DNA from 2 places in the Bacillus sp. CGMCC 1.60114 genome. Region 2 is predicted to be linked to the other one. Evidence: riboswitches for the same ligand, from Rfam matches in the RefSeq annotation. Region 2 holds a riboswitch; the other holds the start of a gene.
What was found. Region 2 has a riboswitch for cyclic di-GMP ahead of ACFQZ1_RS02830 (methyl-accepting chemotaxis protein). Riboswitches for the same ligand answer to the same signal wherever they lie in the genome.
Positions count from the first base shown of each region.

Region 1: another riboswitch for cyclic di-GMP. It lies ahead of ACFQZ1_RS26280 (hypothetical protein); the one in region 2 lies ahead of ACFQZ1_RS02830 (methyl-accepting chemotaxis protein).

Region 1 covers NZ_JBHTHG010000119.1:142,317-167,760, reverse strand. Annotated here, with positions in the region: gene ACFQZ1_RS26375 (hypothetical protein) at 1-212, shown strand, start outside; gene ACFQZ1_RS26370 (sugar phosphate isomerase/epimerase family protein) at 307-1,275, opposite strand; gene ACFQZ1_RS26365 (Gfo/Idh/MocA family protein) at 1,277-2,290, opposite strand; gene ACFQZ1_RS26360 (Gfo/Idh/MocA family protein) at 2,303-3,328, opposite strand; gene ACFQZ1_RS26355 (ThuA domain-containing protein) at 3,353-4,084, opposite strand; gene ACFQZ1_RS26350 (helix-turn-helix domain-containing protein) at 4,282-5,199, shown strand; gene ACFQZ1_RS26345 (DUF5946 family protein) at 5,258-5,731, shown strand; gene ACFQZ1_RS26340 (anti-repressor SinI family protein) at 5,833-5,955, opposite strand; gene lhgO (L-2-hydroxyglutarate oxidase) at 6,180-7,412, opposite strand; gene glaH (glutarate dioxygenase GlaH) at 7,495-8,433, opposite strand; gene ACFQZ1_RS26325 (hypothetical protein) at 8,693-8,839, opposite strand; gene ACFQZ1_RS26320 (DUF3870 domain-containing protein) at 8,976-9,335, opposite strand; gene ACFQZ1_RS26315 (aldehyde dehydrogenase family protein) at 9,396-10,838, opposite strand; gene gabT (4-aminobutyrate--2-oxoglutarate transaminase) at 10,875-12,203, opposite strand; gene ACFQZ1_RS26305 (amino acid permease) at 12,246-13,718, opposite strand; gene ACFQZ1_RS26300 (hypothetical protein) at 14,106-14,258, shown strand; gene ACFQZ1_RS26295 (formylglycine-generating enzyme family protein) at 14,339-15,322, opposite strand; gene ACFQZ1_RS26290 (hypothetical protein) at 15,597-15,881, shown strand; gene ACFQZ1_RS26285 (hypothetical protein) at 16,023-16,673, opposite strand; gene ACFQZ1_RS26280 (hypothetical protein) at 16,734-17,771, opposite strand; cyclic di-GMP riboswitch class I at 18,018-18,104, opposite strand; gene ACFQZ1_RS26275 (YerC/YecD family TrpR-related protein) at 18,539-18,832, opposite strand; gene nhaC (Na+/H+ antiporter NhaC) at 19,256-20,641, opposite strand; gene pdxK (pyridoxine/pyridoxal/pyridoxamine kinase) at 20,917-21,732, opposite strand; gene tdc (tyrosine decarboxylase) at 21,851-23,713, opposite strand; gene tyrP (tyrosine-tyramine antiporter) at 23,768-25,207, opposite strand.
Region 2 covers NZ_JBHTHG010000005.1:114,913-121,387, forward strand. Annotated here, with positions in the region: gene thiM (hydroxyethylthiazole kinase) at 69-878, shown strand; gene thiE (thiamine phosphate synthase) at 894-1,547, shown strand; gene ilvA (threonine ammonia-lyase) at 1,667-2,875, shown strand; gene ACFQZ1_RS02825 (anaerobic C4-dicarboxylate transporter family protein) at 2,973-4,286, opposite strand; cyclic di-GMP riboswitch class I at 4,579-4,665, shown strand; gene ACFQZ1_RS02830 (methyl-accepting chemotaxis protein) at 4,810-6,475, shown strand, end outside.

The sequences.
Region 1 (25,444 bases), on a different contig from region 2:
CTTTTGACATCAGCAAATCTTATCATATTAAATGCGAAATTCCTCCTCACCGATTTAGAGCGATTATGATGGAGTTTCGCCGTAATAAAGAAATAGGAGAACACATTGGAGAATTTATCGACTTCATGGAACGGGAATTTGGCGAAACATTCGAACTGTTTGAGTATGACGGTATTGTACAGTACGATGCAGAGACCAGGAGAATAGCATGATACTAGCAAACTTGCTGGATTAGGCAGATGAACATGTATAAAAAAGAAGAAGCAGGCTGAACCTGCTTTCTTCTTTGAACTTGGATTGATTGTATTACACCCACCACATTTGCGAAGGTGTTTCTTCTATTAATACGCTTTTCAAATTCGTAACGGCACGTTTAAACCCTTCTTCAGTCGACATGATTGGATCTTCATGTTCGATGCTTATTACGTAGTCATATCCGTACGTACGAAGTGCACTCATCATATTTGACCACTCTTTCATATCATGACCGCATCCGACTGATCGAAATGTCCAAGCGCGCGTTTGTACTTCTCCGTACGGCTGCATATCTGTTAGGCCATACATGTTAATATTATCTTGATCCAGGTACGTGTCCTTTGCATGAAAATGATGAATCGCATTTTCTTTTGCTAAAATTTTAATGGCTCCGACAGGGGCGATACCTTGCCACCATAGATGACTTGGATCTAAGTTGGCGCCAATTGCTTTGCTTGTTTTTTCACGAAGTTTTAATAACGTATACGGTGTATGCACTAAAAATCCGCCGTGCAATTCTAAACCAATTTTCACGTTATGTTTTTCTGCGTATTCCCCGATCTCTTTCCAATAAGGAATCAGCTTATGTTCCCACTGCCAAGTTAATACATCAGCATATTCATTTGGCCACGGGGTAACAGGCCAGTTTGGATATTTCGCTCCCTCGTGATCCCCTGCTGTTCCAGAAAAACAGTTTACGACCGGCACGTTTAGCAGCGATGCTAATTGAATCGTTTTACGAAGCGTATCGTCAGACTCTTGTGCAAAGCCTTCTTCCGGTGAGATTGGATTGCCGTGACAGCTAAATGCACTAATAATCAGTCCTCGGTCTGTTACTTTTTTTAAATATGCTTCTCTTTTGTCCTTATCTTCAAGCAGTTCATCTAGTGGGCAATGATGATTTCCAGGATAGCAGCCTGTTCCAATTTCAACCGCATGAAGACCTGCCGCTTTTACTTTATCTAACATCTCCTCAAATGAATGATCTGCAAATAACACAGTAAATACGCCTAGTTTCATTTTATTTTCCCCCTATTTTACTAGTGTCATATATTTCATCGATAATCGCTGATACTTGCAGCGCTTCTTCCGGTTTCACTACTAACTCAGCCTTTCCTTTGCAGGCATCAATGAAGTTTTTAGCCTGCATGAAACTATAATCCTCTTCTCCCTCTATCCAAGCTGCCGTACTGTTCATCAACATGCCGTTTTTCGTTGTGTAAAGTTCAAGTGGAAAAACGTTAATCCCTCCGTCTATCCCGGAAATGCTAACATGTTCTTCGTCATCTTCAATATTGGCAGACCAAGACGTTTCGAGCAGCAATGAAGCACCGTTTTCAAACTTCATATAAGCGGTTACATGATCATCCACATGAAATGTCTCATGATCAAATGTTCCCCATTGATTTAACTGACCAGGTGTTTTACTTAATTCGTTGTACGCACTTCCAAGAACTGCTGTATGTTTTGGATTTCCCATTAGCCAAAGAGATAAATCAAGTAAATGGCAGCCGTAATCTATTAAACTCCCTCCGCCTTGCAGTTCTTTATTCGTAAATACTCCCCACCCAGGAACTTTGCGGCGCCGCATCGCTTTTACGCGCGCTACGAGAGGACGCCCTACTTCTGTCATCATTTTTTTTGCTGCTTGTGCTTCTTTCATAAAACGATAATGATAGGCAATTGCTAGTTTTCTATCAGCTTTTTTTGAAGCTTTCAGCATCTCTTCGCACTGCTGCTTACATAGTGCCATTGGTTTTTCACATAATACATGAACGCCGGCTTTCAAAGCCTCAATTGCAAATTCAGCATGAAATTTATTCGGCGTACAAATACATACGGCATCTACTTCTTTCAGCATATCTTTATAGTTAGCAAATACTTGCGGGATATCAAACTCATTCGCTACCTCTGTAGCTCTTTCATGATTACTATCACTCACGCCCCAAATGACGCATTCATTACCTAGTTGTTTAAACGCTGGAATATGCCGTCCGGTGGCAATTCCTCCTGCTCCAATTATGCCAATTCTCACGGTATTCACCTCTTATACGCGCGTAATTTGTTTTGTTTGGCTTGATTGTAAGGCTGCTAAAATGACAGAAAGAGATTTTAACCCTTCTTCACCTGGAACAGCTGGTTCTTCATTATGCAAAATTGCTTGTATAAATCGTTCAATCACGTGAGAATTATTTTGTCCGCCTTCATCATTCGACTGAATTTTCCCTAGTTCATAATTAACAACTTCTCCTGTCGCATATTGAACGATTAATGAATAGACTGGATGTTCTTCTAGACGAAGAATTGCTTTCTCACCATAAATAATTGTTGAGTTATCTTCTTTACTCGTATAAGCCCAGCTTGCTGCAAGCGTTCCGATAATACCACTTTCTGTTTTCAATACACATACTGCATTATCATCAACATCAGCAAAATCTTTTGCATTATTTTCAACAAATGCGCCAACTTCTACAAATTCTTCTCCGAGTAGATAACGAAGTAAATCTGTTTTGTGAACGCCTAAGTCTCCCATTGCACCAATAAACGCTTCTTCTTTTTTAAAGAACCAGCTTTCTTTGCCGTCCGCACTCCATCCTTCTGGTCCGCCATGACCAAAAGCTGTGCGGAAGCTATAGACTTTGCCAATTTCACCTTTTTGAATTAGCTCGCGAGCCTTTTGATGAGATGCAACAAAGCGCTGATTGTGTCCAATCATTAGTTTTTTACCGTTTGTTTTTGCTGCTTCAATCATTGCTTTTGCTTCTTCTTCTGACGTAGCCATCGGCTTTTCACATAATACATGAACGCCGCTGTTTAAAGCTGCAATCGAAATAGACGCATGCAGATAGTTTGGTGTACATACACTAACCACGTCCACAGAGCCGCTAGCTAGGAGCTCTTCGTACTTTGTATACGCTGTCGCGCCATATTGCTTTGCCACACTATTTGCACGTTCTTCATTTACATCACAAACTGCGACTAGTTCTACATTTTCATTGAATTGATATTCTGGTAAATGACGATACTTTGCGATGCTTCCACACCCAATAACCGCTACTTTTATTTTCTCCATGACCTTTATCCCCTTTGTTTCAGTTTACTTATTCGTCTTTACAGCAATTTGTTCAAGCGGCTTGGCATTGCCGTAGACAGGACGTTTTCTTTCTACTGGTTTGGCCCATTGAATTGCATTTATGATCACGCGTTGAATCTCTTTATTATGGTACGTTGGGTATGTTTCATGTCCTGGTCTAAAATAAAACACTTTCCCATTCCCTCTTTTATATGTGCAGCCGCTTCTAAAAATTTCCCCGCCTTCAAACCAGCTTGTAAATATCAATTCATCCGGCGCCGGAATATCAAAATGTTCACCGTACATTTCTTCACGTTCAAGTTCAATGAATTCTGAAATTCCTTCTACAATTGGATGACTTGGCTCTACAACCCATAAACGTTCTTTTTCATCCGCTTCACGCCATTTTAGATCGCAACTTGTACCCATTAACGTTTTGAAAATCTTCGAGAAATGGCCTGAATGCAAAACAATTAATCCCATTCCGCCTAATACACGTTGTTTTACCTTTTCAACGATTTCATCTGCTACTTCTTCATGTGCCATATGTCCCCACCATACTAATACATCTGTTTGATGCAATACTTCATCTGTTAATCCATGTTCTGGTTCATCTAAAGTAGCCGTTTTTACTTCAAACCCTGCTTTCGTTAAAAATTCTGCAATTGTGCCATGAATCCCATTCGGATATATTTCACTTACAGCAGGATTTATTTGTTCATGCCGATTTTCATTCCATACAGTTACTTTTAACATTGTGACAACACCCCTTTTTCATTTATTTGTGATTAGTATAGAAAAGATAAGTAAGGAAGGATATGCTTAATTTAGCTGTCTTTTTATTCAAAAGTGTCATCATTTTTTTGGTTATTAAAAATCGAAAGAGAAAATAAGAAGAATTATGATATGTTTTATTTACAAAAGTGGCATGTTCTAAAGGGGAGAAATTGCGTATGACTTTAATAAAAAACGATTTAGAAGTTATTAATGAAAAAGTCATTTATCAAAATCCGTTGCTGTTTCTAAAAATATGGGAAATTCATATGAAAAAACATCATTTCAGTACGATAGAGAAACACCCTTGGCATTATCATAAAGAAGTAGAATTTATTGTCGTCGTTGAAGGAAATTTGGGGATACAAAGTAAAAACGAGTATATTCTAATGGGCCCAGGCGATGTCATCGTTTTAGGGGCATCCCAACCACATCGTTCTCATAAACCTCTAATGGATGATTTACGATATGTGGTGTTTCAAATCGATTTAGGGAAACACTTCGACGAAAGTATCATGCCGTACATATACTGTTTCTCTGAACAAACCAAACCTTTGAATGAAATAAACTATATTTTTGAAGAAAAACAAACTGTAAGAGATGAAATATATACTTTAATTATGGAAATCTTTCAAGAATCACAAACACAAATGAGGGGATATGAAATTGCCATTAGTTCGGCGATTAAGCGAATGATGCTATTACTCTTAAGAAATGATACACGCAACATATTAAACTATACAGAGGGAATTGGTCTGAACCGATTGCGGCCAGTTCTTGAATACGTAGACAAACATTTGGAAGATAAGATTACCGTAGAAGAGGCTTGCTCATTACTAGGACTTAGCTACCATTATTTCATAAAATATTTCAAAAAAATTATCGGTACTTCATTTATTGATTACGTTAATTATAAGCGAATAAAAAAAGCAGAATGTTTATTAATGACAAGTGATCTTAGTATTACGAATGTAGGTTATGAGGTTGGTATCTCTAACATGGCTCAGTTCTATAAACTTTTCAAAAGGTATAATCAATGCTCTCCAAAGGAGTTTAAGCAACGCATGCAGAATGAATTGGAAGCTAAAAAAGAATAAAGTGAAACTTTCATCAGTGGAGGATTCTTCATCTCCCACTGATGGATGTGAATGTAAAATGAAGTTATGGAAAGGAAAATTAATTATGGTTAATAACGATACAGAAATGAAATTGGGACGATGTGTCGAATGTGGGGCCAAAGAGATAGATGGGTATTCATGTTATGAGCAATTTGGTTTTCCGCTTGTTTGGGAGCATAACGATCCAGCATTATATGCCTTACATTTCTGGCTTGTTTCCTGTTATATGATACAACATCCATCAAATTATACAGAAGAAGGGTATAGATATTTAATTACATTATTTACTGAAGCATATGATAAGGAATGGGAAGTAGCTTATATTCTAAAGAGAAACCGTGAATTAGTTAGTAATGTAGATAAAATAACAAATCCTGTACCTAATAAGGATAGACAGCGTACATTTAAATCTTGGTCCATGACAATCAATGATATATATCTAGGGAAAGAAAAAAATGCCATCGCAAACATAAATAAGTGGAAAGATCGAATAAGAATCGAATTAAAGTAATAGGGCATTATTTCAATGAAAATTATCCCTCTACAAATGTACAAGTATAAAATAATCAAAGGATTACAGTTTCCATCAACTGTGAACAAGTGTCATTGAAATTATGATGGATTTCCACTTCCCAAAAACTCTCTAATTTCTTCTTCTGTGATTCCATTATGAAGCGCCTCTGAAATTAATTGAGCCCACTCTATGTCTAACTCAAAAATCTCTTTCCCTTCCATTTTCCTCCTCCTTCTCCCACGTATCCGTAATGTATCACAAAGGATTGGACAGTGATTGTCCATTTATTTTTTTGTTTCATAACTGATTTACTAAGAACAAAAGTAAACAAGGATATTCCAATGAAAGAGACACCCTTGTTTAGTTCCATATATGAAAAGAGTTCTTAAGAAAATTAGTAGTTTAAACGTGTCGAAAAGCTAAATAGAATCTCTCTTTCTCCTAACTAAGCTTTTACTTGAAACGCCCCCGACGAACTCAACACATCCGTAACTGTATCCGGAATTTTCTCCGCAATTGCCTCCCCGATTTTCAGGCTTGCTGTTGCAGCCGGAGACGGGGCATTGCAAATATGCATGGAGTTAGTGCCTGAGATGATGCAAAAATCATCTACCATGTTTCCATTGGATAGAATCGCCTGCGCTCTTACACCAGCATGAGTTGGAACAATGTCTTTATCTGTAAGCTCTGGTATTAAACGCTGCAAGCTTTTGAGAAAGGATTGTTTACTAAAAGAGCGAATCATTTCTTTCATGCCTTCTTTCATATTCGGCATGGCCATTTTCCAAAAGCCGGCGTAGGTCATTGTTTCCATAAAGTCTTTTAGATCGAAATCTTTTTTTGTGTATCCTTCGCGTTTAAAGCTTAATACCGCATTCGGCCCTGCATGTACGTCTCCGTTTATCATTCTTGTAAAATGAACACCTAGGAACGGAAAATCTGGGTTTGGAACTGGATAAATTAAGTGCTTCACGAGATGACGCTTTTCTGGAACGAGCTCATAATACTCGCCTCGAAACGGTACAATTTTCATATCCGTTAATAATCCGGTTTTTTTGGCAATTCGATCACTATGTAATCCAGCACAATTGATAAGAAACCGCGTTACAAAGATTCCTTGGTTTGTCTCAATGGTAACAAAATCTTTTTTCTCAAAAATATGTTCTGCTTTTGTCCCTAAGTGCACTTCTCCCCCGTTTTCTTGGATGAAATGTGCAAATGCATAACTTACCCCTTTATAATCGGCAATGCCGCAAGAAGGAACTCGAATCGCTCCTAATCCTTTTACATGCGGCTCGATTTCCGATAATTCTTCTATACTAATTTTCGAAATGTCTAGGCCGTTTTGCAACCCTCTTTCATATAGGTTTTGTAAAAGGGGAATCTCTTCTTTTTCTGTTGCGACAATGACCTTTCCGCACATATCATAGGCAATTCCGTTTTCTTTGCAGAACTGAACCATCGCTGCATTTCCTTCTTTTGCAAATTTCGCTTTGTAGCTTCCTGGCTTATAGTAAATACCGGAATGAATCACACCGCTATTATGTCCTGTTTGGTGATGTGCAAGTTCGTTCTCTTTTTCAATGACTGCGATTTTGGCATGAGGAAATTTTTTCTTTAAGGCCATCCCCGTTGAAAGCCCAACAATCCCGCCGCCAATAATTATAAAATCATACATCAAACTTCCTCCTTACATGTTATATGTACGAATACCTGTATATCATGAAAGGCAGGCCTTGTTTCAAGACCCGCCATACATATTATTTAGAGAAGCAGCCGCGTTGGCGCATTAACTCTCGATATAAATCTTTATTTTTTTCAAAAGGAGCTCGCCCGTGCATCCAAAATAGGTTATTTAAAAGAACTAAATCGCCAACTGGTAATTTTAATGCATGCGTTGCTGGAGAGTTTTCAACAGATTGTGAGAGTTCCTTCAAATATGTTGCTTGTTCAATATTATCAGGATAAGCGAATTGATCAATAAAACAAATACACGGCGCATTATTCATATCAAAAAATGTTTCACGATATACGATTTCTTGCGCATTTTTACTTGGCGGTGCTTTATACGTCATTTTGACAGATGCTAGTGTATGATTTCGAAACTTATCAAGCTCTTCCCAATCATCTAAATGAAGTAAACGCGATTCGCCGCCTACTGCATTCTTTTCTTCAATCTTCATCATCAGAAGCCAATCTGTCGGTTCATCAACAAATGTTCCGTCTGTATGAAGTGTGAATAAGCGATATGCTTGGCGAAGATAAGAATCACTGCTGTCTGTATCTTTCACATTAAATCTAGCATAATACGTTCCTGTCATTGCATCAAAGTTAGATGTACCAATTAAGTGCGTTAATGCCGTTGCAAATTTCACATAGTCTTCTGGATTTGTCGTTTCACCCTGTACACCAATTGTAAATCCGCCCGTTTCACGGTCATGAATAATACCTCGAACATTCTCCATGAAGGATGCACCAAAGATCTTTTTCATTTGATCAGCAAGGATAAAGCGAGAATAAGGAATATATTGCAATGATTGTTCAGAATGTTCTTTTACCTCTTCGAAGAATTGCCCAAGCAATTGCTGATTTAACACAATATGATACAAGCGTTTATGTTCTGGATGAGGAACAATTTCATATCCCTCATACTTCTTTGCAAATTTCATTTTCACTTCTTGTTCCGTGATCATCAACATCTTCCTCCTTAGTTCAAATAAACTAAAAAGCCAGTCATACGCATCCACAATTATAAATTGTAGAAACGTACAACTGGCTTAAAATTACGAGTGTTCTTTAATCTCTTAAAGTACAATAATAATAGACAGTTTTTTTATTCAACTATGTGCAAACCAGATAGTGAAGATCGGGTGTAGAGAAGGCTTATTTCTCGTATGGATCCTATCACTTTATAGTTAAATATTAATTCAAAATTTTCTGAATGTCAATGTATTTATATTATTTATTTTCAATTTTCATGTACTGAGCTTCATTTCGACTACATGCTTTACACATTTTACACGATTTCGCTGCATGAGTTTCCTTACATCCTCTTTTTTGCTTTACCTGCTCCTTGACACCTTGAACTTCACTTGATTTTGACATGTTCCTGCCTCCTTATTGTATATAAAAAAGCCAGTTATATTCCGCCATCAAATAAGCTGGAATACAACTGGCTCTCGTTTACGAACGCTCTTTAAATAGTAAAGTGCAATAAACTCGACAGTTTCATCATTTCGTTTTACTTTAGCGGACCTATTTCCTCATAGTCCTCCTCAGGTCTTTCACCGTTTACGTAACTTGTATATTGGCGGTACAAATCTTTTAAAGCGCTAATAATCGCATTTTGCGCTTTTCCTTGATAATGGTAAGAGATTTCTTGAATGATGTCTTCAATGCCATCTCGTAAACTATATCCTCTTAAAATTTGAGAAATAAAATCTCTCCCGTGTCCTGTCGCAAGGGTACATGAAGATTCGATAATTACATGATATTTGTGATCTGCTTCTATTGTAATTGTTAGTGTTTCATAGACGCTGCGTACAGCCATCCCTTTCGGAAGTCTCGCATGTCCTGCCATGAAAAAAGTTCCTTTACTCATGTTCATCCCCCATTATTGTGATCCATTTATTTTGTCCCGTTAATGCCCGATTGGTTCAACTCATACTTGATCTACATACACTGTCTTTACCCTTGTATAAAATTCTGCAGCTGTTTTCCCTTGTTCGCGGGGCCCAGCACTGGAACTTTTCATTCCTCCAAACGGAACTTGCGGCTCTGCTCCTGCTGTTTCGGAGTTTATATGAACCATTCCAACTTCCATATCATCAATAAATTGCTGCGCAAGACTCAAGTTATTTGTACAAATAGATGCGCTAAGTCCATATTCCGTATCGTTAGCCAGGTAAATTGCTTCTTGATAATTGTTCACCTTAAACAAACAAATAACCGGACCGAAAATTTCTTCTTTCGCAATTCGTGCATCGTGGGGTACATCTTCAAAAATAGTAGGTAAAATATAAAACCCGTGTTTTAACTCATCTTCTGTTGGTACGCTTCCCCCGCAAAGTAAAGAAGCTTCTTTCTTACCTGCTTCAATCATCGATAAAACAGTTTGCTGCTGGCTCTCGGATACACATGGGCCCATAAACGTATTATTTTCTAATGGATTTCCAACTTTAAGAGCCTTTGTCCGCAGCACGAGTTCATTACGAAATTCTTCATAAATTCCCTCTTCAATAATAATTCTGCTTGTCGCTGTACATTTTTGTCCTGTTGACATAAATGCACCTCTTATCGCGATATCTACTGCCTTATTCACATCGGCATCCTTTAATACAACGAGTGGATTTTTTCCGCCCATTTCTAATTGCACTTTTTTACCGTTTGCAACAGCAGTTTGCTGAATTGTTTTTCCGACGCCATTAGAACCGGTAAAGGATATCGCTTTTATATCATGGTTTTCTGTTAATTCCGTTCCAACTACTGAACCTTTCCCAAATACGCAATTGATAACGCCGGCAGGAATTCCTGCCTCATGAAAAGCATTCACGAGGTGAAATACTGATTTTGGTGTAATTTCTGCTGGCTTAATGACAACAGTATTTCCGTAAATCAGTGCCGGAGCCATTTTCCATACTGGGATTGCAATTGGGAAATTCCACGGCGTAATTAATCCTACTGGTCCAACTGCTACTCTTTTGCTGTAGAGCATCGTTTTCGGATTGGCCGAAGGAATAATTTCTCCCACAGGCTGATTCGCTTCCCCTGCATAATATTCAAGAATACTAATCGCCCGCTTCGTTTCTCCTATCCCTTCAGCAAGTATCTTTCCTTCTTCACTCGTCAGATCCTGACCGATTTCAGTCACACGTTCTTTTAAAATAGCTGCCGCTTTCCATAAGTAACTTGCTCGCTCTTGAAACGATAAACCTTGCCAACTTTGAAAGGCTTCTTTCGCAGATGCAATTGCTGCTTGCGTATCTTCTGCTGAACTTAATGGAAATTCTCCTAATACTTCTCCATTATGCGGATTATAGTTTTTAGAATATTGATGAGTAGATGGCTCTTTCCACTGACCATTTATATAATTGAAAAATTTCATTCTCCTACCTCCAGCTGGAAACATAACCGTTTTTTCTTATTTAGATACCTTAGCAATTGCTGCTTCAAGAATAGCAAATCCTTCTTCAAGCTCTTCATCTGTTATGACAAGTGGCGGTAAGAAACGAAGTACACTGCTATAAATACCAGCACTTATTGTGATTAAACCTTTATTATGTGTTTCTTGCATAATTGCTTTCACTTCTTCTGTTGCCGGCTCTTTCGTATTTCGATCCTTTACAAGTTCCATAGCCGTCATAGCACCAAGGCCTCTCACATCGCCAATTAATTCATATTTATCCTTCCAGCTATTGAATACTTCCATCATACGATCGCCGATTTCCCGAGCGCGTTGTACTAAATTTTCTTCTTCAATTACATCTAAAACAGCTAGGCCTGCTGCGCAAGCAACCGGGCTTCCTGAGAAAGTGCCTCCAAGTTGGCCTGGACCAGGTGCATCCATTAGTTCAGCTTTTCCGGTCACTGCGCTAAGCGGCATACCTGCAGCGATGGATTTTGAAAATGTCATTAAATCAGGTGCTACACCAAAATGATCCATTGCGAACAAGTTTCCTGTACGAGCAAATCCTGTTTGAATTTCATCTGCAATCATGATAATTCCATATTTATCACAAAGGTTTCTTACCCCTTGTATAAACGCAGCAGATGGTACAATAAATCCACCTTCACCTTGAAGCGGTTCCAAAATAATTGCCGCAATATTATCACTTGCTACTTCCTCTAGCATAAAGCGTTCAAAATACGCTAGGATTTGCCCGTCTACTTCTTCTTTCGTCATCCCATCTTCTGCACGGTAATAATACGGATAAGGAAGCTTGTACACATCCGGTGCAAACGGACCAAATCCATGTTTATAAGGTTTTACTTTACTTGTAAGAGACATTGTCATTAATGTACGTCCGTGATACGCGCGTTCAAACGAAACGATGGCACTGCGCCCAGTTGCTTTTCTAGCAATTTTCACAGCATTTTCTACCGCTTCAGCTCCGCTGTTCGCAAACATTGTTTTTTTCTTAAAATCTCCTGGCGTTAATTCATTCAGTCTTTCAGCTAACGCAATATAGCTTTCATACGGCGCTACATGAAAACAGCTATGAATGGAAGACTCCACTTGCTCTTGAATCGCTTTTACTACCTTCGGATGACAATGCCCAACATTTTGCATCCCAATTCCACCTGCAAAATCTATTAATTCATTACCATCTATATCAGTAATAATGGCCCCTTTCGCAGATTGAACATATAAATTAGTAATATTATATGGACCTGCAGGCACTGCGTTCTTTCTTCTTTCGTTTAAAATATCAGATCTTGTAGTTACAATATTGTTCTTTTCTTTTAACATTGAACTTACCCCTTTTTCACTTTATTTTGCATTACACACGACTTAGTCCTTCTCTAAACCAATCTCCGAACCTTTTAAAATTGGAAATCCTGCCTTATCATCCTTAGCAGTTGCTGGCTTATTCCTAACTCTGAGAAAATAGGATGCTATCACTATAGCAGCAGCTAAAATCGTCAAATAAAATTGCATACGCATATCCGCTATAAATGCTTGTGAAACAAATATCGTAACAATCATAAGAAGCGTTGCGTATGTGAGATAAGGGAATAACCACATTTTCACTTTTAGTTTCCCTGGGTCTTCTCTTTCCGCTTCTCGTCTTAATCGAATATGAGAAACTGCAACAAACATATACATAAGCATCGTAACGCCGCCTGAGCTATTTGCTAAAAAAGCAAATAGTTTATCAGGAGATATAAACTTCAGCATAGCGCAAACAAATGCGAATAATACACTTGCAACGATCGCCCAAATTGGTGCGCCTTTACTGTTTAATTTTGAAAAAGCAAGAGGAGCATCTCCTTTTTTCGAAAGCGAAAATAACATGCGAGAACTCGTGTATAATCCTGAATTTAAAACAGATAGCAAGGACAGGAACACAACTCCGTTCATAATTTCCGCAGCAGCAGGGACTCCTGCCATCCGAAATAAACTTGCATAAGGAAGCTTCAATAATTCTGCATTATTCCACGGCATAAAAATGACCAAAATCGTTACAGATCCTACGAAGAACAGCATAAGACGCCATACAACACTGTTAATTGCTTTTATAACATTCTTTTCTGGATTTTCAGATTCTCCCGCCGCGATTGCAGCAACTTCACTCCCTGATAAAGAGAAAGAAATAAATACGACACTCAGCAATACAGGAACAATCCCTTTTGGAAAAAAGCCACCGTTTTCAGAGATGGAAGAAAAATTAGGCCTGTCCACACCAGGGACAATTCCAAAAATCATAGCAATTCCTAAACCTAAAAATACAAGAATTGCTGCAACTTTAATAAGGGCTAACCAATATTCAAACTCTCCATATAGCTTTACAGAGTAGATATTTGTAATCGTCATCAAAATAATCATGAAAAGACTAGCTATCCATGCTGGTATGGAAGGGAACCAATTGTTAACCATCGCCCCTAACAATACCGATTCAATTGCGATAATAATAACCCAGTTAAACCAGTATAACCAACCGATTGTGTAACCAGCCCAAGGTCCAATTGCCTTATGAGCATATGTTGCAAAAGAACCACTATCAGGATTTACCGCAGCCATCTCTCCTAACATCCGCATCACGAGTACAACCATTAAAGCACCAATAATATAGGACAAAATTGCTGCTGGACCTGTTGATTGAATAATTGTCCCGCTCCCTACAAATAATCCTGCTCCGATAACCCCACCAATTGAGATCATTGTTATATGCCTGGTTTTCAAGTCTTTTTGCAGTTCATTTTTTTCTTTAACCAAAAAGATCACCAACCTATAAGTATTTATTTTCACAAATCCTTCTAGCATACATAAAATTGAAACATTGCCCGGCATTGATAACGCTTTCTAAAACCCGTCCTATAAATCGTTCTTCTGATAAGTCCTTTTCTTATTTATAGAAAAAATAAAAAGAGCCAGAAAAACAATGTAAAGAATTACACTGGATTTTACTGTCCCTATCCTTATGGCTCGTCTTCCTGCTAAGGAAGTTCAAGTGGAAAGAAGCCAATTCATTTCTATTCAATTCATCGTAACAATATCCGGGCTTGCAGGGAGGCTAATCACTGTCATCCGTTAATAAACTAATATTAATACAAAAAGACTGAATATTCAACATTTATTTTAATTTCAGCAAAATTAACATAAACCGCCTCGTTTGAATATATTATCGTACAATCATAAAGGTGGGATTATATGGAACGTGAACAGTATCGTCAAATGGAGGAAAAAGACTTGCCTCTTGTAGAACCGAAGGCGTATGAAAATGTAAAGCAAATTGTTATTGTTGGTATTCCGACTTTCATTGGGTTATCAATTTACGGCATCGTAATGACGCTTTTGCAATGAAGTGAAACTTTCGTCAGTGAGGGATTGCTTCATCCCCCACCTATCCTCTTCGCTTCTCTCTCAATATTGAGGTGGGGGTCTTACTTCCCGTTACTGCGAGATAAATCTTTTACACAACGAAACCCTATATTTCCCGTTGAACTGTCAGGTGTATTGGAGGTCCTGGCTGCTACGCGATATCGATTACAATAGGATTCATGGCATAGGTAAGATCCTCCTCGCATTGACTTTGCCTTACCTTTATGCGGTCCTTGAGGGTTATCCTTTGGTCCGTTTATATGAAAATTTGGACTAAACCAATCCGAACACCACTCCCACACATTTCCAACCATATTGTATAAGCCATATCCATTGGGTCGAAAAACGTCAACTGGAGCTGTTCCTAAATATCCATCTAAAATTGTATTTTCAACTGGAAAATTCCCTTGCCAGATATTGCAATAGTGTTCTCCACCTGGTTGTAGTTCATCCCCCCATGGATACCTTTTTTGAACAAGGCCTCCTCTTGCTGCGTATTCCCATTCCGCTTCAGTAGGAAGCCTTTTACCTGCCCACTTACAATAAGCTATCGCATCATTCCATGAAATGTGAACAACAGGATGGTTCATGCGGTCGTTCATATTAGAATCAGGACCTTCTGGACGGAACCAATAAGCCCCCTCTACAACTCCCCACCATGATGTTCCCGTTGGTACGTGTTTTACGTGTTTAGCAGTTTCACTTGATATTAATTTATAGAAAACAAAGGACCAACCGTATTTTTCAGCATCTGTTTTATAATTAGTGGCTGTAACGAATTCCAAAAACTTAGTATTTGTTACAGCAAAGCGATCCATTAAAAATGATTTCACTTTCACCTTCCTAATTGGTCCTTCTCCATCAGCAGGAAATCCCTCTTTCTCATTCGTACCCATGAGAAATTCTCCACCTTCAATCCGAACCATATCTTCTTCATGATATTGCTCTCCAGCAAACAGATTTGCTGATTCCTCCATAATGACAGTGTCTTGCTTTACTGCAGAACGGCTTACAGCACAACAAGATTTCTTGTTTATAGAAGACATAATCAATTCACCTCTTCGCTAAGATAATGAAGAATATTATGAAAACTCCTGCCGCTTATCTCCATTTTGATTAATCTTTTTTCAAAAATGGATTCTTTTTGGTTCTCACTAAATAAGGATTTGCAAAACATTTCTGAACTAACTTTATTCCAAACCAACATCTGGTGTAAACATTTTTTGAAGACATAAACAAGCAACCATCTCATAAGCACGGATGAATTTTGCTCAATTATAGAACAATATACATATCACGTAAGAAAGGAGATGGTCTCTGTTGTATACATACACTTTATACGATTCAAAGGATTCCTTTGGCATCAACAAATCTTATCATATTAAATGCGAAATTCCTCCTCATCGATTTAGAGCGATTATGATGGAGTTTCGCTGTAATAAAGAAGTAGGAGAAAACATTGGAGAGTTTATCAACTTCATGGAACGGGAATTTGGTGAGAGTTTTGAACTGTTTGATTACGACGATATTGTGCAGTACGATGCAGATCAAGAGAATAGCATGATCCTGGCAAATTTACTGGATCAGACACATACACATGTATGAAAAAGAAGCAGGTTTAATGAACCTGCTTTCTTCTTTGAACTCGGATTGATTGTCTTACACCCACCACATTTGTGAAGGTGTTTCTTCTATTTATCCTAGTGAATATATGATTATTAACATTAAATAATTGATTTTTTAAAATTAATTTTTCCCTGCTACCTGTAACATCATGTTAATTTCTTCAGGTGTAAAATGCGATAACACCTCTGCTTTTGCTGTCTCTTTTTGTTCTTTAGTAAGATTTTTTCTGTTCTCATAAAGCTGCGTAAGGTGTAAAATCTCAGATGTGGATAATCTACTTTCTACCAATTTAGTTACATCTTCACGCGTCTTTATCGGCTGATCTTTGTTTGATTGAATATTCTTTTTTTCATTTGTTGTAGAATTATCACCATGCTGCGTATTCTTAGATGTGTTTATAGTAGAGTTGTCACTCGGTTGCACATTCTTAGATACATCTATAGTATGATTGTTATCCTGTTGCGTATTCTGTGTAGAATTTTTGTTAGCTTCATTCATACCATTTATAGTCTTATTAGTTATTTGTGAATTATCAGCTACTGTTCCATTCGATTTACTTACTGATTGATCTTTAGTTTTCAAATCATCTATTGTTTTTAATACATCTTTATTAATTTTTTTATCTTTTAACTGATTCGCTATTGCTTTGGAATCTACATCTTTCAAAAGAGATTCGCTTAACTTTTTATCAAAGAGAGACTTTCCATACCAAAGACCTCCACCTACAGCTACAATTAGTATGCTAACGATAATAATTAATTTCTTAGTCAAGGTGCTCATCTCCAATTACAAAGGGAATATTTACAGAATCCTTATACTGTTCCTATATTTTTATATTGCTTTACGGAAAGAGTTAATAAATTCAGTCTTTTTTCTATCCTTTTCAGCCTGATATTGTTTTTGGATCTTCTCTGCATAGTTAGTGTCTATATGTAATGCACTCAATTCTCTCTGCATACTATTTAGCTTATCATTGAATTTTTTATCTTGGTCAGCCTGTATTTTTTCAAGTACTGGTTGATATTTAAGCATCACATATAACGATGGTTCTCCAGATTTCACCTCACTAATTGCTTTTGCTAAAACACCATCTACTTCTTTATTTGCATTTACTTGCATGTTTTGAAACTCAGAATAATATTTATTATAAATTGCTTCAGCTAATTGTTGTTTAGTAGGCTGTTTTACTTCTGGTTTCTTCGCTTCTGGCTTTTTCACTTCTGGTTGTTTTACTTCCGGTTTCTTTGCTCCTGGCTTTGGTTGTTTTACTTCCGGTTTCTTCGCTTCCGGTTGTTTTACTTCCGGTTTCTTCGTTTCTGACTTTTTCACTTCCGGTTTCTTCACTTCTGGTTTTTTCACTTCTGGTTTCTTTGCTTCCGGTTGTTTTACCTCTGGTTTCTTCGCTTCTGGCTTCTTCACTTCTGGTTTTCTCACTTCTGGTTTCTTTGCTTCCGGTTGTTTTACCTCTGGTTTTTTCACTTCTGGTTTCTTCGCTTCTGGTTGTTTTACTTCCGGTTTCTTCACTTCTGGTTTTTTCACTTCTGGTTTCTTCGCTTCTGGCTTCTTCACTTCTGGTTTCTTCGCTTCTGGCTTCTTCACTTCTGGCTTCTTCACTTCTGGTTTCTTCGCTTCTGGTTGTTTTACTTCCGGTTTCTTCACTTCCAGCTTTTTCACTTCTGGTTTCTTCGCTTCTGGTTTCTTCACTTCTATTTTTTGCGGAAGTTTCTCTATTATGCTACCTTTTTGAGATGTTGCTTTTGAGATATTGTTATCTGTCTCTTGAGCACTTACTGCTCCTGTTCCTAATCCTGTCCCTAAAGAAACGATTAGAGTTCCAACTATCAAATTTTTAGATAAACTAGGTCTCATTTTCAAGCTCCTTTTTAAATAAATTTCTAAAATTATTATTAATCCTTAAAGCATCTGCCAAAATGAATCTTAATTACTAATTATACAAATTTTATAATTTTATAACTATAAATATGAATTCAATTCCACAAAACTATAAACTCACCTCCCTTATCATTTTTAAAATATCCTTTACATTACGCTGATTAAACTGCACAACAAAAAGAGACCGTTCAATAAATTGAATAGTCTCCCTTTAATCAACTATTCGGCGGTCCAGCCATCATAGTTCATGTGAACGTTAGATCTGTGACTTTGCGTCTCTATCTTTCGATAAGTTTGCCTTTATCGTTGTATATTTATTATTATTTATAGCATTCTTTAATACATCTAAAATATTATCATATACAGATGTATCATGACAATGTTTTTAAAATTTATTTAATATTTATTAAAATAACTGTATTTAATTAAATGAACGCCTGTAATACAAACACCATTAACAGTACTATGCTGGAAGTAAACCACACTAAAAAACCAACTTTCTTCTACTAAGTTGGCTTTTCATACATATTCCTGTTCGTCTACTCTTCTCACTTCAGACCATACTGTTCACAAATACGCTATCCTGATTCTAGTATCGCTACTTCTACTGGCTGTATATCTAACAAAAAACATAATTTACTTAATTGTTTTTAACAAAAGATCAGGTTTATAAAGCAAAAAACGTTTCATTTTCTGAAACTATAAAATGAAACTTCCATCAGTGGTTCCCCAGTGATGGAAAGTTATTTTTCTTTCATACGCTTAAAAACAACATCATACATGTCATTTCCATAGTTTAAAGATCTCTTCACACGAGAAATTGTTGCTGTACTAGCTCCTGTTTCTTCTTCAATTTCATGATACGTGTTGTGTTTATATAACATTTTAGCTACTTTAAATCTTTGAAAGATTGTCTTCATTTCATTCACTGTGCATAAATCATCAAAAAAACTATAGTACTCATCTACCGTTTCCAATGTTAACATTGCTTCAAAAAATTCATCTAAATCTTTTCCACGTAATTTATCTATTAGCATATGCCTGCCTCCACTTTCATCAGAGTAGCCGCTGCGCCACAAGATCCTCATTCTTATGCCAAAGTATAAGAAAGTCCTCCTACATGATAAAATTTGCTTTATCTTCTACTATGTTTTTTCTTCTATATCTAATGTGAAATTTATCACAAATATAAATAGTCTGATTACACTCTCATGTCAAATCCACCCCTAAAGATATATCAAAAAAATATAAATAAGGTAATTCTCTATTTAATCTTATTAATAATTAATAGAGTATAAGGTATTATATCACTATTTTTTAATATTGAATCCTGCCTCTATATTAAATATTCGTGGCAAAATTTTGTCTAAATTATGTATCACATACTTCAAATAAAAAAGCTGGCATTTACCAGCTTTTTTAAAACTATTACATTTCCTTTTACGATGGAAAATGATGCGTTAACTAGCTTGTTTATGTTCTTTTAATGGTTGTTTTCCACTTCCAATAAATCCTAAAGCAACATGAATGACTGGAACGACCAAACAAAACACAGCGAATGGCAAATACTGCAGCGTAGATACGCCTAGCGTACCAGTGATAAACACACCGCTCACTCCCCATGGAATCAATGGGTTAACAGCTGCTCCGGCATTCGCTAAGATCCCCGAAAGGTTTTTCGGATCTAAATGAATTGCCTCATATTGTGATTTAAATGCTTCACCTGGTAAAATAACTGATAAATACTGCTCCCCTAACAGAACATTGATGCCAATAGAGCTTAATGCAGTCATGAGCATTAAGTTTCCTTTCGTACTTACCATGCCCGAAATTTTAGAAATTAGCTTTTCAATAATTTTCACTTCTACTAACAATCCGCCTAGTGCTAAAGCAAGAAGGATAAGAGAAACAGACCACATCATGCTTTGCATTCCGCCGCGAGTCAATAGCGCATCTACATTCTTTACACCTGTTTTAGAAACAAATCCATCTTGCATATAAGCAGCAATTTGACTCAGGCTAGTATGCGGATGATACATATAACAGATAACTATTGTAATCGTTATACTAAGTAATAATGTCGGAATAGCTGGTACTTTTTTTCTTGCACATAAAAATAGTACGAATACCGGAATTAATGTGAAAGCTGAAATAGTAAAAGATGAATGAAGTGTCTGAACCAGCTCGTCGATGCTATTTCCTGCTGATACTGATGCTCCATGTCCTACAAATAAGAAAAAGATAAGAGTTATAACAAAAGCTGGAATAATTGTCCGCATCATACTGCGAATATGTTCAAATAAATCTACTTCTGCAATCGCAGCTGCTAAGTTCGCCGTATCAGATAACGGAGAAATGTTATTGCCTAGAAAAGCACCTGATATAATGGCACCTGCAATCATTGCTGGGTCCAAGCCCATCATTTGTCCCATTCCTAAAAATGCAATCCCTATAGTTGAAATGGTTGTAAAGGAGCTTCCCACCATTATCCCGACAAGTGCACAGATGACAAAAACAGAAGGCAAAAAGAATTTTGCAGATAAAATTTTAAATCCATAAATCATGATAGTCGGAATTGTTCCTGCCGCAATCCAAACACTAATTAAAATCCCAATTAGCATAAATATAATGATAGGAATTAAACCTGGTATAATTCCATTTTGAATCCCTTTATGAATTGTATCCCAAGAAAAACCTTTTACTTTTGCAAATAAAATAACAATTCCTATAGCGATTAAAATAGGCACTTGAGGAGGTAAACTTAAGCCTATAATACAAGTTCCTATAATTGCTAATAAAACAACTAAAAGAAAGATGCTTTCTTTAAGTGTTACATCTCTTTTCATCTTAATAAACTCCTTATCATGTAAATTGTTGTAGGATTCTATCAACTCATCCATTTACTATTAACATTTGTGAACAATTGCACATTCAATATCTAAACACTATATTAAAAAAGAATCAATGGAAATAAAGTGAAACTTCTATCAGTGGATCCGCGAATAGCGGGATAAACCACAAAAGGACATAAACAATGCTTTGGATGAGTATATATATCACTTACTAATCATGCCAATGGATGTTTTATGCCCTCATTTTATTTACCTAAAATATATAACAGTTAACGCAACTCAGCTTTATTGTATGCACCGTGCCAAACTGGGCCAACAAATGTATTAAAATCAAATCCCCTTTTAATTCCCTCTGTCGTGAAGTCCTTCGCCTTTGCAACGGCTTCTTTTACTGAAAGTCCTTTAGCTAGTCCAGCTGTAATCGCTGCTGCAAACGTACACCCTGCACCATGGTTACAGTTCGTATGAATTTTCTCCGCTTCATAAAGTACGAACTCTGTTCCATCATAAAATAAATCAATTGCCTTATGATCTTCGAGCGATTTTCCGCCTTTTATTACAACATTTTTCGCACCAAAATCGATCATTCTCTTTGCGGCTTCTGTCATATCGTTTACCGTTTTTACATTTTGCATTCCAGATAACTGACCTGCTTCAAATAAGTTTGGTGTTACAATTGTTGCCTTTGGTAAAAGAAGATCACGCATGGCAAGTCCATTTTCAGGATGCAGTGGTTCGTTTTCTCCTTTACAAACCATAACCGGGTCAATGACAACATTTTGCATGTCATATGTTTCAATTACATCACTTACGAGCTCAATCATCTCTATAGATCCAAGCATTCCTGTTTTCATCGCATCTAATTTGCCGCCGGAAAAAATTGTTTTTAATTGCGCTTGTACAAGTTCCTTATCAATCGGATGAACATGATGATGCCAGTTATTATCAGGATCCATTGTGACGATTGTTGTAATGGCAGTTAGGCCAAACGTACCATACTCTTCAAATGTTTTCAGATCCGCCTGTAATCCTGCTCCTCCACTTGAATCAGAACCTGCTATCGTTAATACTTTTTTTACCATCACGTTTTCACTCCTCAATTAATCTTACTCAAATAAATAAGGTCAATTATATATAAAGATGAATGCATAACGGATTTTTAACGTTATGCATTCATTCTATTAAAATGGTTTTCTACTAAACTTATTTCATTTCATTGTAGATTGCTTCAAGTTTAGCTTGAATTGCTTTTTCTAACTTAACAGCATATTCTTCAAATACTTCTTTATCGTGAGCATATGGAGATAACGCACAAGCACGAAGCACTGTTACTTTACCTTTGCGATCCCATTCACCTTCACTAAATCCAAGACTCTTCACGAATGGAAGTGGGCTGTTACCGTAGTCAGGAATAGCAAAGTCAGTATGAGATGTAATGAACTCATTATTATATAATCCGCCTTTAACATAAGAAGCTTGATCGAAGAAATCATGATTTAATTTGTTCATTTTTTCTAAGTCTGTATTACCTTCTTCATTAAATACGTAGTCAACCATGTTAAAGTCAGGTTTTGTTAATGGGTACACACGAATTGTTTTATCGCCAACTTTAAATTCTTTATCACTTAAGAAGTCGTAGAAACGATAAGCTCCTTCAATACTTGCGCCAATTAATTTCCCATAACCAGTTACATTTAGAGGCAACACTTGATGAGCTGTCCAAACTGCTGCTGCAGTTGCACCTGCTTTAGAACCTTCAAGAATATATGCACCTAATAATGCTGGAATATCTGCACCTTTTTCGAATACATACGTTGCAAAGTAAGAAATTACATCGCGCATTCTAATATCTTTAATAACAATACCGCCCGCAGAGTAAGGAATATATCCCATTTTGTGTGGATCAATTGTAATTGTTTCTGCTTGATTCATTGCTTTAAATGAATGATAAACTTCTTTTGTTAACCAGTCACATTTTTCAGTGAAGACATTGTGTTTTGCGTATACTTCTTCGATTTGATCCCATTCGATAAATTCGTTATTTTCATCTAAGAAAATAGAACGAGCATAACCGCCATAAGCAGCGTCTACGTGAATGTAGAAATAGATGCCTTCTTCTGCTAATTTTTCACGAAGTTCTACCATTTTATCAATACGATCTACTTGACCTTCTTCTGTTGTACCGATAACCCCAACAACACCTAGAACAGGAATTTGCTCTGCTGCTAGTTCACGAATTTTTTCTTCTAATTTATTAATGTCCATACGATAGTTGTCATCAACATCTACTTGTTCTACACAATCAAGACCAACACCGATAATATCAGCAGCTTTTAACCAAGAATAATGTTTTGTTTGTGGAATTAACCATTTACCTAATTTTTGTAAATTTTGACCACTGCGTGCAGAATGAGCTTTAATTTCATCAATTTGTTCAGGAATTTGATCTAAAATAGCTAGAATTTCTTCTGTAGACATATTCAGTAATTCCCATTCAGATTTACCTGCAACGAATTCAGGAGCCACTTCTTTAATTGCTAATGGTAAGGACTTCATATTACGTGCATACCATAAGCCCTCTAGGTTAGCAATAGAACCATCTGCGCAAATATGTCCCCAGCTTTCACCTTTTTTATAGCTCATCAGTGCAGCAAATTCATGTCCCACTTCTTCTTCCATTTGAGAAGTACCTGGTGAAGATTCATATGCTACGTTATTACCGTTCCATAACATTGCTGCTGTATAAGCAATGATAGAAGGCATTAATGTTTCAGAGTTCATATGTCCCCAGAAACGGCCAGCAGCATGCCAAGGTAAAGAGTTCGTACGTAATTTAGAAGATAATACATTGAACACACTGCGCATATGATCTGCAGTTTCTTGGAAGTTTTTAGAACTTCTATCTTGAGGTGTAATAACAGGTAAGTCTTGCGGCATATAGTTTTGTCTCCAACCAACATGCTCATCTACCATTTTTAATAATAGTTCTTTAAATAAATCTACATTTTCCCCTTTATCTCCTAAGAATAATGCTTTTAAATTAATCTCTGGCATTTCGTATTTCATTTTCATTTCCTCCAATTTTAAATCGAATTATATAAATTTATGAATTTGTTGTTTTTAATTAGCTTGTTTTAAATATTCTGCTTCGTTATTTTCTTTTTTCCATTCTGGTTTCTTACATTTGTTAATAATAAGAGCAATCCCAATCATAACCACTGTAGCGGCCACTTGATAAATGACGTAACCAGTATACTGACTTGGTTTTAAAATGGATGGTGGGATCAAACTTACAATAATCGTAAGTACAATACCGATCATTGAAACAATAGATACAAACCACATTAATCCATTTCCTTTACTACCTAATCTAAATGGTCTCTTAGCATTATGCATGTTATAACGTAAGCGAATTGCTGAAATAGCAATTAAAGCATATACGATACAATATAGGATCGTTGTTGTAATGGTAATAATTAAGAATGCACTATTAACATCCGGAACTACTACATATAAGAAAGATACTAACGAAATAACAATTGCTTGAATCATTACAAAAGTGATAGGAATATCTTTCTCTGTTCTCTTTTGGAAGAACTTAGGAAGGTTCCCTTCGTCTGCCACCTTAATCATAGATTTACTTGGTCCAAGTACCCATGCACTTAGCTGCACTAGAACACCAATCAAAATCATTAAAGAAATGATGTTAACAAAGATAGGTGGAATACCTAAATCTTTACAGAAAATCAAGTATGGTTGTGTAATGTTAGCTAACTCTAAATGACCGCGTGGCACTGCGTTAGAAACTGTTAAACCAGCGATAATATTAAAGATTACTAGTAAAACAACAGAAGCGATAACAGCAACTGGATAGTTACGTTTCGGATTTTCAATATTATTTGCATGTACAGATGAAATCTCTACCCCCGCAAAAATAAAGATAATCCCTGATAGGTACGCCAAGCTGCCTAAGTCTTTTAAATTAGGTATTAAATCACTTGGTTTAAAATTCCCTAAGTAACTATTTGGCTGAATTCCATTTTTAATCATATAGATAACACCTAGAACTACGAGAATAACAAATGGAATATATACGCCAATCACAGCGCCCCAGTTACCTGCGATTTTTACCATATCAAACTTAAGGTTTAATAAAGTTACACCCCAGTATGAAATTAAGATTACTGCAAAAATAAAGTAGTTGTTTGAAGATAATTCTGGTTTATTAATAACGTAACCGAGTAGAACACCAACAGTTGATGAAACCATTACCATCCCGAAAAACATTTGAACCCATAATAACCATGAGGTAACAAATCCCCATTTTTCACCTAATGCATTTCTAACCCAAACTTGTGGGCCACCTTCTTCAGGAAATCCTGTCGAAAGTTCGGCTGACATGAGCGCAATAGGGAGAGCAAATACAACTGCAGCAATTAACATATAGAAAATTTGCGTCCACCCTGTAATAGCAAGCGTCGGTACACTACGTACAGTGCCAAAGAATGCCATCGTAATACCAATTAACCCGAAAAGCGTTAATTTTTTTGTCTTGGCCATAACTATATCCTTCTTTCCTTTATTTAATTTTTAGAGAATACATACACTGAACTAATACGCTAATTTTCAAAGGAACTGCACTTTCAAAAATACAAACGTTAAAAACTAGGGTATTAAAACAAAATATCTGATACAAAATTTGTAGACTCTATAGGATCATTCCTTTCTTCAAATCATGCTGTTATTTCGTAGAATACATCCATCTGCTTCTTCATAAAACGAAATGAATAATATTCA
Region 2 (6,475 bases):
GACACTTTGCATGCGCAAAGTGTCTTTTTGGCTATATCTCCCATTATTAGAAAAGGAGATGGACAAATATGAAAATCGAAGAAATTGCACAAGTAATTGAAACAGTACGAGAAAGAAATCCACTCGTTCATAATATTACAAATGTTGTTGTGACAAATTTTACAGCTAATGGTTTACTCGCATTAGGTGCATCGCCTGTGATGGCATATGCGAAAGAAGAAGTAGCTGAAATGGCAAGCATTGCTGGAGCGCTTGTTTTAAATATGGGAACACTTCGCCCGGAAGAAGTAGAAGCGATGCTCATTGCTGGGAAATCAGCAAATACACACAATGTACCAGTTTTGTTTGATCCTGTTGGTGCTGGTGCAACTTTGTATCGAACAGAAGTTGCGAGACATATTCCAAGTGAAGTGAAACTAGCAATCATCCGTGGCAATGCAGCGGAAATTGCAAATGTTATTGATGAGAAATGGGAGATTAAAGGTGTTGATGCAGGGGAAGGAAACGGTGATGTTGTTTCAATTGCGAAACAAGCAGCAGAGCAGCTAGATACCGCTATTGTTATTACTGGAAAAGAAGACGTTATAACAGATGGAGAAAGAACATTCATTCTTCGTAACGGTCATCCCATTTTAACAAAAGTAACAGGAACGGGCTGTTTATTAACATCTGTGATTGGAGCATTTGCAGCAGTCGAAAGAGACTATGTAAAAGCAGCAGTCGCAGCAGTAACGTTTTACGGTGTAGCGGCAGAAATTGCGGCAAACAAAACAGCTGAACAGGGACCAGGAAGTTTCCAAATTGAATTTCTTAATCAGTTAGCAAGTGTTACTGCAAAAGACGTTGAACAATATGGGAATGTCGAAGAAGTTCGGTAAGAAAGGATGAGAGAAATGGCGCGCATCGATAAACAGTATATGTCCGAGCTATTACAAGTATATTTTATTATGGGGAGCAATAATTGCCGCAAAGATCCATTGCAAGTCATGAAAGAAGCACTTGATGGTGGGATTACAATCTTTCAATATCGCGAAAAAGGTGACGGAGCGTTAACTGGAGAAGAACGATATGCATTTGCAAAACAGCTTCAGTCTTTATGTAAAGAATATAATGTTCCGTTTATCGTAAATGATGATGTGGAATTAGCGCTAGAATTAGATGCAGATGGCGTTCATGTTGGACAAGATGATGAGGGCATTAAGACAGTACGTGAAAAAATGGGAGATAAAATTATCGGTGTATCCGCTCATACAATAGAAGAAGCACGGTTTGCGATTGAAAATGGCGCGGATTATTTAGGGGTAGGACCGATTTTTCCAACAAATACGAAAAAAGATGCAAAAGCAGTACAAGGAACGGAAGGATTACGTTTCTTCCGCGAAAGTGGCATTGAAATTCCGATTGTCGGTATTGGTGGAATTACAATTGAAAATGCTGCTTCTGTCGTTGAAGCAGGTGCGGACGGGGTGTCTATTATTTCTGCAATTAGCTTAGCAGATTCTCCTTATAATAGTACGAAGAAATTAGCCGAGTTAGTAAGAAAATAATAAGCTAATATATGAAAAGAACCATTTCTAACGTGAGAAATGGTTCTTTTTGTCGTATAAAACAAACTGTGTAGCTTAAACTAACGTGTATGAATATATATCGTTTCGGAGGCGAAAACATGATTTCGTTACAAAATATTATAGCTGCTCATGAAAAAATGAAGGGGATTGTACATACAACACCGTTAGACTACTCCAGTACATTTAGTGAATTATCTCATAATGAAATATACTTAAAACTAGAAAATTTGCAAAAGACGGGTTCTTTTAAGGTGCGTGGTTCTTATAATAAAATGACTTCACTTAGCAAAGAAGAATTGCAAAAAGGAGTTGTGGCAGCATCAGCTGGTAACCATGCACAAGGTGTAGCTTATTCTAGTAATATGCTCGGTATTCCTTGTACGATTGTTATGCCAAAAGGAGCCCCGCTTAGTAAGATACTTGCGACAAAGCGTTACGGAGCTAATGTTGAATTGCAAGGGAATGTATTTGATGAAGCATTAGCATATGCACTTGATTTAAAGGAACGAACAGGAGCGACGTTTGTACATCCATTTGATGATGAGCTTGTTATTGCTGGACAAGGAACAGTTGGGTTAGAAATATTGCAGCAGCTTGATGATGTTGATGCGGTCATTTGTCCTATTGGTGGTGGTGGTTTAATTGCGGGCGTTGCGATGGCAATTAAAGAACAAAAGCCATCTGTGAAAATCTATGGTGTACAGGCGTTGGCGTGTCCTAGTATGAAACGATCTCTTACTGAAAAACAAAGGATAACGGTAGAGTCAACACCAACAATGGCAGACGGAATTGCAGTAAAAAGACCAGGGGATCTCACTTTTCAGCTTGTGCAGCGCTATGTAGATGATATTTTCTGCGTCGATGAAATGGAGATTGCTCGGACAATGCTTATGTTATTAGAGCGTAATAAATTACTTGTAGAAGGATCTGGTGCTACTTCATTAGCTGCGATGCTATATGGAAAGGTGCCTGAGCAAGGGAAAAAGATTGTCTCTGTATTAAGTGGCGGTAATGTTGATGTTAATTTTATTTCGCGCATTATTGAACATGGTATGGTTGAAGCAGGCCGATTTGTACATATTTCAACAACGATTAAAGATAAGCCAGGGCAATTACAGCAAGTATTACAGATTGTAACCGATTTTGAAGCGAATGTTCTTCATATTCACTTAGAGAGGATTGGAACGAAAGTATTTCCAGGTTATGCGCAGCTGCACCTTTCTCTTGAGACGAAAGATAATGAACATATTGAGCAAGTGCTAACGGGGATGAAGAAGAAAGGGTATAGCATCGAAGTCATTGACTGAACTGCCCCCATCTACCGCCTCGTTAATGCGGGATAAATATTTAAACAAACGTTTGATTAAAAAGAGCCAGCCCTTATAAAGGCTAGCTCTTTCTTCATTAAAACATCAGTGAAACGAGAAGTATTCCAATTCCAATTGCTGTAATTGTTGCAACAAGACCCGGAATCATAAAGCTATGATTTAACACATATTTACCGATACGCGTTGTACCTGTGCGGTCAAAGTTAATTGCCGCAACGATTGTTCCGTAGTTTGGAATAAAGAAATACCCGTTTACAGCTGGGAACATTGCAATTAAGAGTGCTGGTGAAATGCCAAGTGTTAATCCAAGTGGTATTAATGCACGTACCGTTGCAGCTTGGCTATATAACAAGATTGATAGCACGAATAATGCAATTGCGAATAACCACGGTGCACTCGTTACGAGACCTTGAATAGAACCTTGAATCATTTGTAAGTTACCGTTAAAGAACGTATCTCCCATCCATGCGATGCCGAAAATCGCAACAACTGCTGTGGCTCCTGCTTTAAAGACATTACCAGACACGATGCTTTCTACATTTGGTTTACAAAAAATAATAATAAGCGCTGCGATTGTTAGCATAACCATTTCAATGGTGTTTGGCATAGAAAGACGTACAAGTTTTCCGTCTATCATCCAGCTAGGACGTAATGCTTCAAAAGATCCAAGAAGAACAACTAGAATTGTTGCAAGCAAAAAGAGTATAACAGACAGTTTTGCACCCTTCGGGATAATAAACTCTTTCTTTTCTTCTAGTTTTGGAATCACGCCTTCTTGTAATCGTTTTAAGTATTCTTCATCTTCGTTTAGCTCTTTCCCCATTTTGCTTGCGACGAAAGCAGCTAACATGCAAGCGATAAAGGTAGATGGAATACTAATTTTTAAAATATCTAATAGTGTAATCTTATAGTCAGCAAGCATAGCGAGAAGTGCAACGGTTGCTGCCGAAATTGGACTTGCCGTAATCGCTTGCTGCGATGCAATAACAGCAATTGACAGTGGACGCTCTGGTCGAATTCCCGATTCACGTGATACTTCAGCAATGACAGGAAGAACCGAATAGGCAACGTGGCCTGTTCCTGCGCAAAACGTAAATAAATAAGTGACGATTGGGGCAAAGAACGTAATATGTTTCGGGTTTTTGCGGAGCGCTTTTTCTGCAATATGAACAAGATAGTCCATTCCCCCAGCAGCCTGCAAGGCTCCAGCGGCTGTAATAACTGCTAAAATCATAAGCATAACATCGATTGGCGGGGAGGTTGGTTGTAAGTGGAAGAAGAAGACAAAGATTGTCATCCCAACGCCTCCCATTACGCCAAGGCCAATACCTCCGAGGCGTGCACCGATGAAAATACAGAGTAACAAGATGATGAACTGTAGCCAGAACATAGTGTAGTACCTCCGAGAGAATAGTCAATTATTATTATCGAATAACTTAGTTTGTTTAATGGTTCAACAATTAAATAATGAATAATAAATAAATTTCCTTAAATATCCTATTTTTATTATATAGTATATTAAAAATAGGATTCGTTCTATTTGTGAAAAATATTTTACAAAAGTGTTATTTTGAATTTTATATTTATATGTGCAAATAAGTGGACAATTGGATTTATATGGTGTAATCTGTGGACAGAGAATTGTGTAATTCTCATAAAACTCCCATATCGTTCAACTCGTTCATCGAGAAAGGCAAACTTGTGGAAACGCAGGGTCGCAAAACTATAGGGGCTAAGGTCGAATTAGACTAAGCCAGCCAGTTACCGGACTGATAGGGTTGGTTTAGACCAATGCTTTTTTAAACATTGGTCTCTTTTTTTAACTATTTTTCTGTACGTAATAATATATTTAGTCTGGTTTTAAAATTCTTAATATTCTTATATTATATTCATCTGTTCTTGGGAGGGGTAAAATGATTACAAAAAAATATTGGTCTAAGTTATCGTTTTTACAAAAAAACGTATTGTTAACAATCCTTGTTATTTTAATGCTTATTGGTAGTATGAGCGTGTTAAACTTTAATATTTTCCAGAATAGTATGTTGTCTATATATGAAAAGCATTCTGTAGATACGGGGGACATGGTAGTCCACAAACTAGACACGGGATTGATTGAGGATCTTGCAAAAGATCCAACCACGCAAAGAGTGAAAAAAGAAACGTTAGTTCAGCAATTAGGTGATGTATCAAAAGAATTAAAAACCATAGGTCATCTATATGTTACAGATGTAAAAACAAATAATAAGGGAGAATTACAAGTAGTAGGGATAACCACGGAGTTATCAAAGGCCACAAAAGTACAGGTAGGAGATTATGCTAAGCAACCTTCATACTGGATGGAGGCCTATGACAAAGTAATGTCGTCCAAAAAACCACAGGTATCTGCGGTATATAAAGATGATATCGGGACCTGGGTTACAATATTAGAGCCAATTATGGGGGACGATCAAAAGATCGTTGCAATTGTTGCAATAGATGTAGATGCTTCTATTATTACAAGTACGAAACAAAAATTTATCATTCAAAGCTTGATCTTTATTTCTATTTTTCTTATTATTGCGACTTTAGTTCAATTCTTTATTGTTCGTAGTTCTTTAGCACCGTTAAAAGAGTTGCGTGAAGGATTGCGAAAAGTAGGAGACGGTGACCTAAGTATAAAATTAAGAGAACGTTCAGATGATATAGGGGTTATTAATACGTATTTTAATAATACGATTGAAAAGTTTCGAAAAATCATTGAGAAAGTAAAAGAAACCTCAGAACAAGTTTCTTCCTCTTCCCAAGAGCTTTCAGCAAGTACAGAGGAGAATAGTAGAGCTGTACAAGAAATTGCAGGCTCTATTGAAGGATTAAATGAGGGCGCTCATTCTCAGCAAACTTCTGTACAGCAATGTCTAGAAATTGTTAATGAGATGGGGAATAAGATGCAAGCGATTACAGGAGCGGCAGGGCACGTAGCGGAGGCAGCTGAAGGAATGGAGGAACATTCTGTTAAAGGTAACAAGGCTATTGAACAAATTATTCAGCAGATGAGTTTAATACAAAAAGCAGTTCAAGATTTATCTTCTATTATTTATTCGCTGGAAAATCGTTCAAAGCAAATTAGTGATATTGTCACAGTGATTACAGGAATTTCGAATCAAACAAATTTACTTGCTTTAAATGCTTCTATTGAGGCAGCGCGTGCTGGGGAGGCTGGCAAAGGTTTTGCAGTTGTAGCAGAAGAAGTGCGAAAATTAGCAGAACAAACGGAAACATCTGCTAAAGATATTTCTAAACTTATTAGTGAAACACAAACAGAAACTGAACAAGCCGTTGTTTCGATGCAAAAAGGCTCACAAGAAGTGGAATCTGGTATTTCTCTTGTGCAAAGTAGCGGGGTATTTTTTGCGGAAATTTTACAATCAGCACAGTCTGTGACAAAACAAGTAAAAGAAGTATCAGGAACATCAAGTCATGTTTCACAAAACAGTAAAGATATTGTTCATTTAGTAAATGATCTTTCAAATATTGCAAAGACATATGTCGAGAGTACAAACTATGTAGAAGAAAGTATGAAAGAGCAGGAAATGTCTGTTC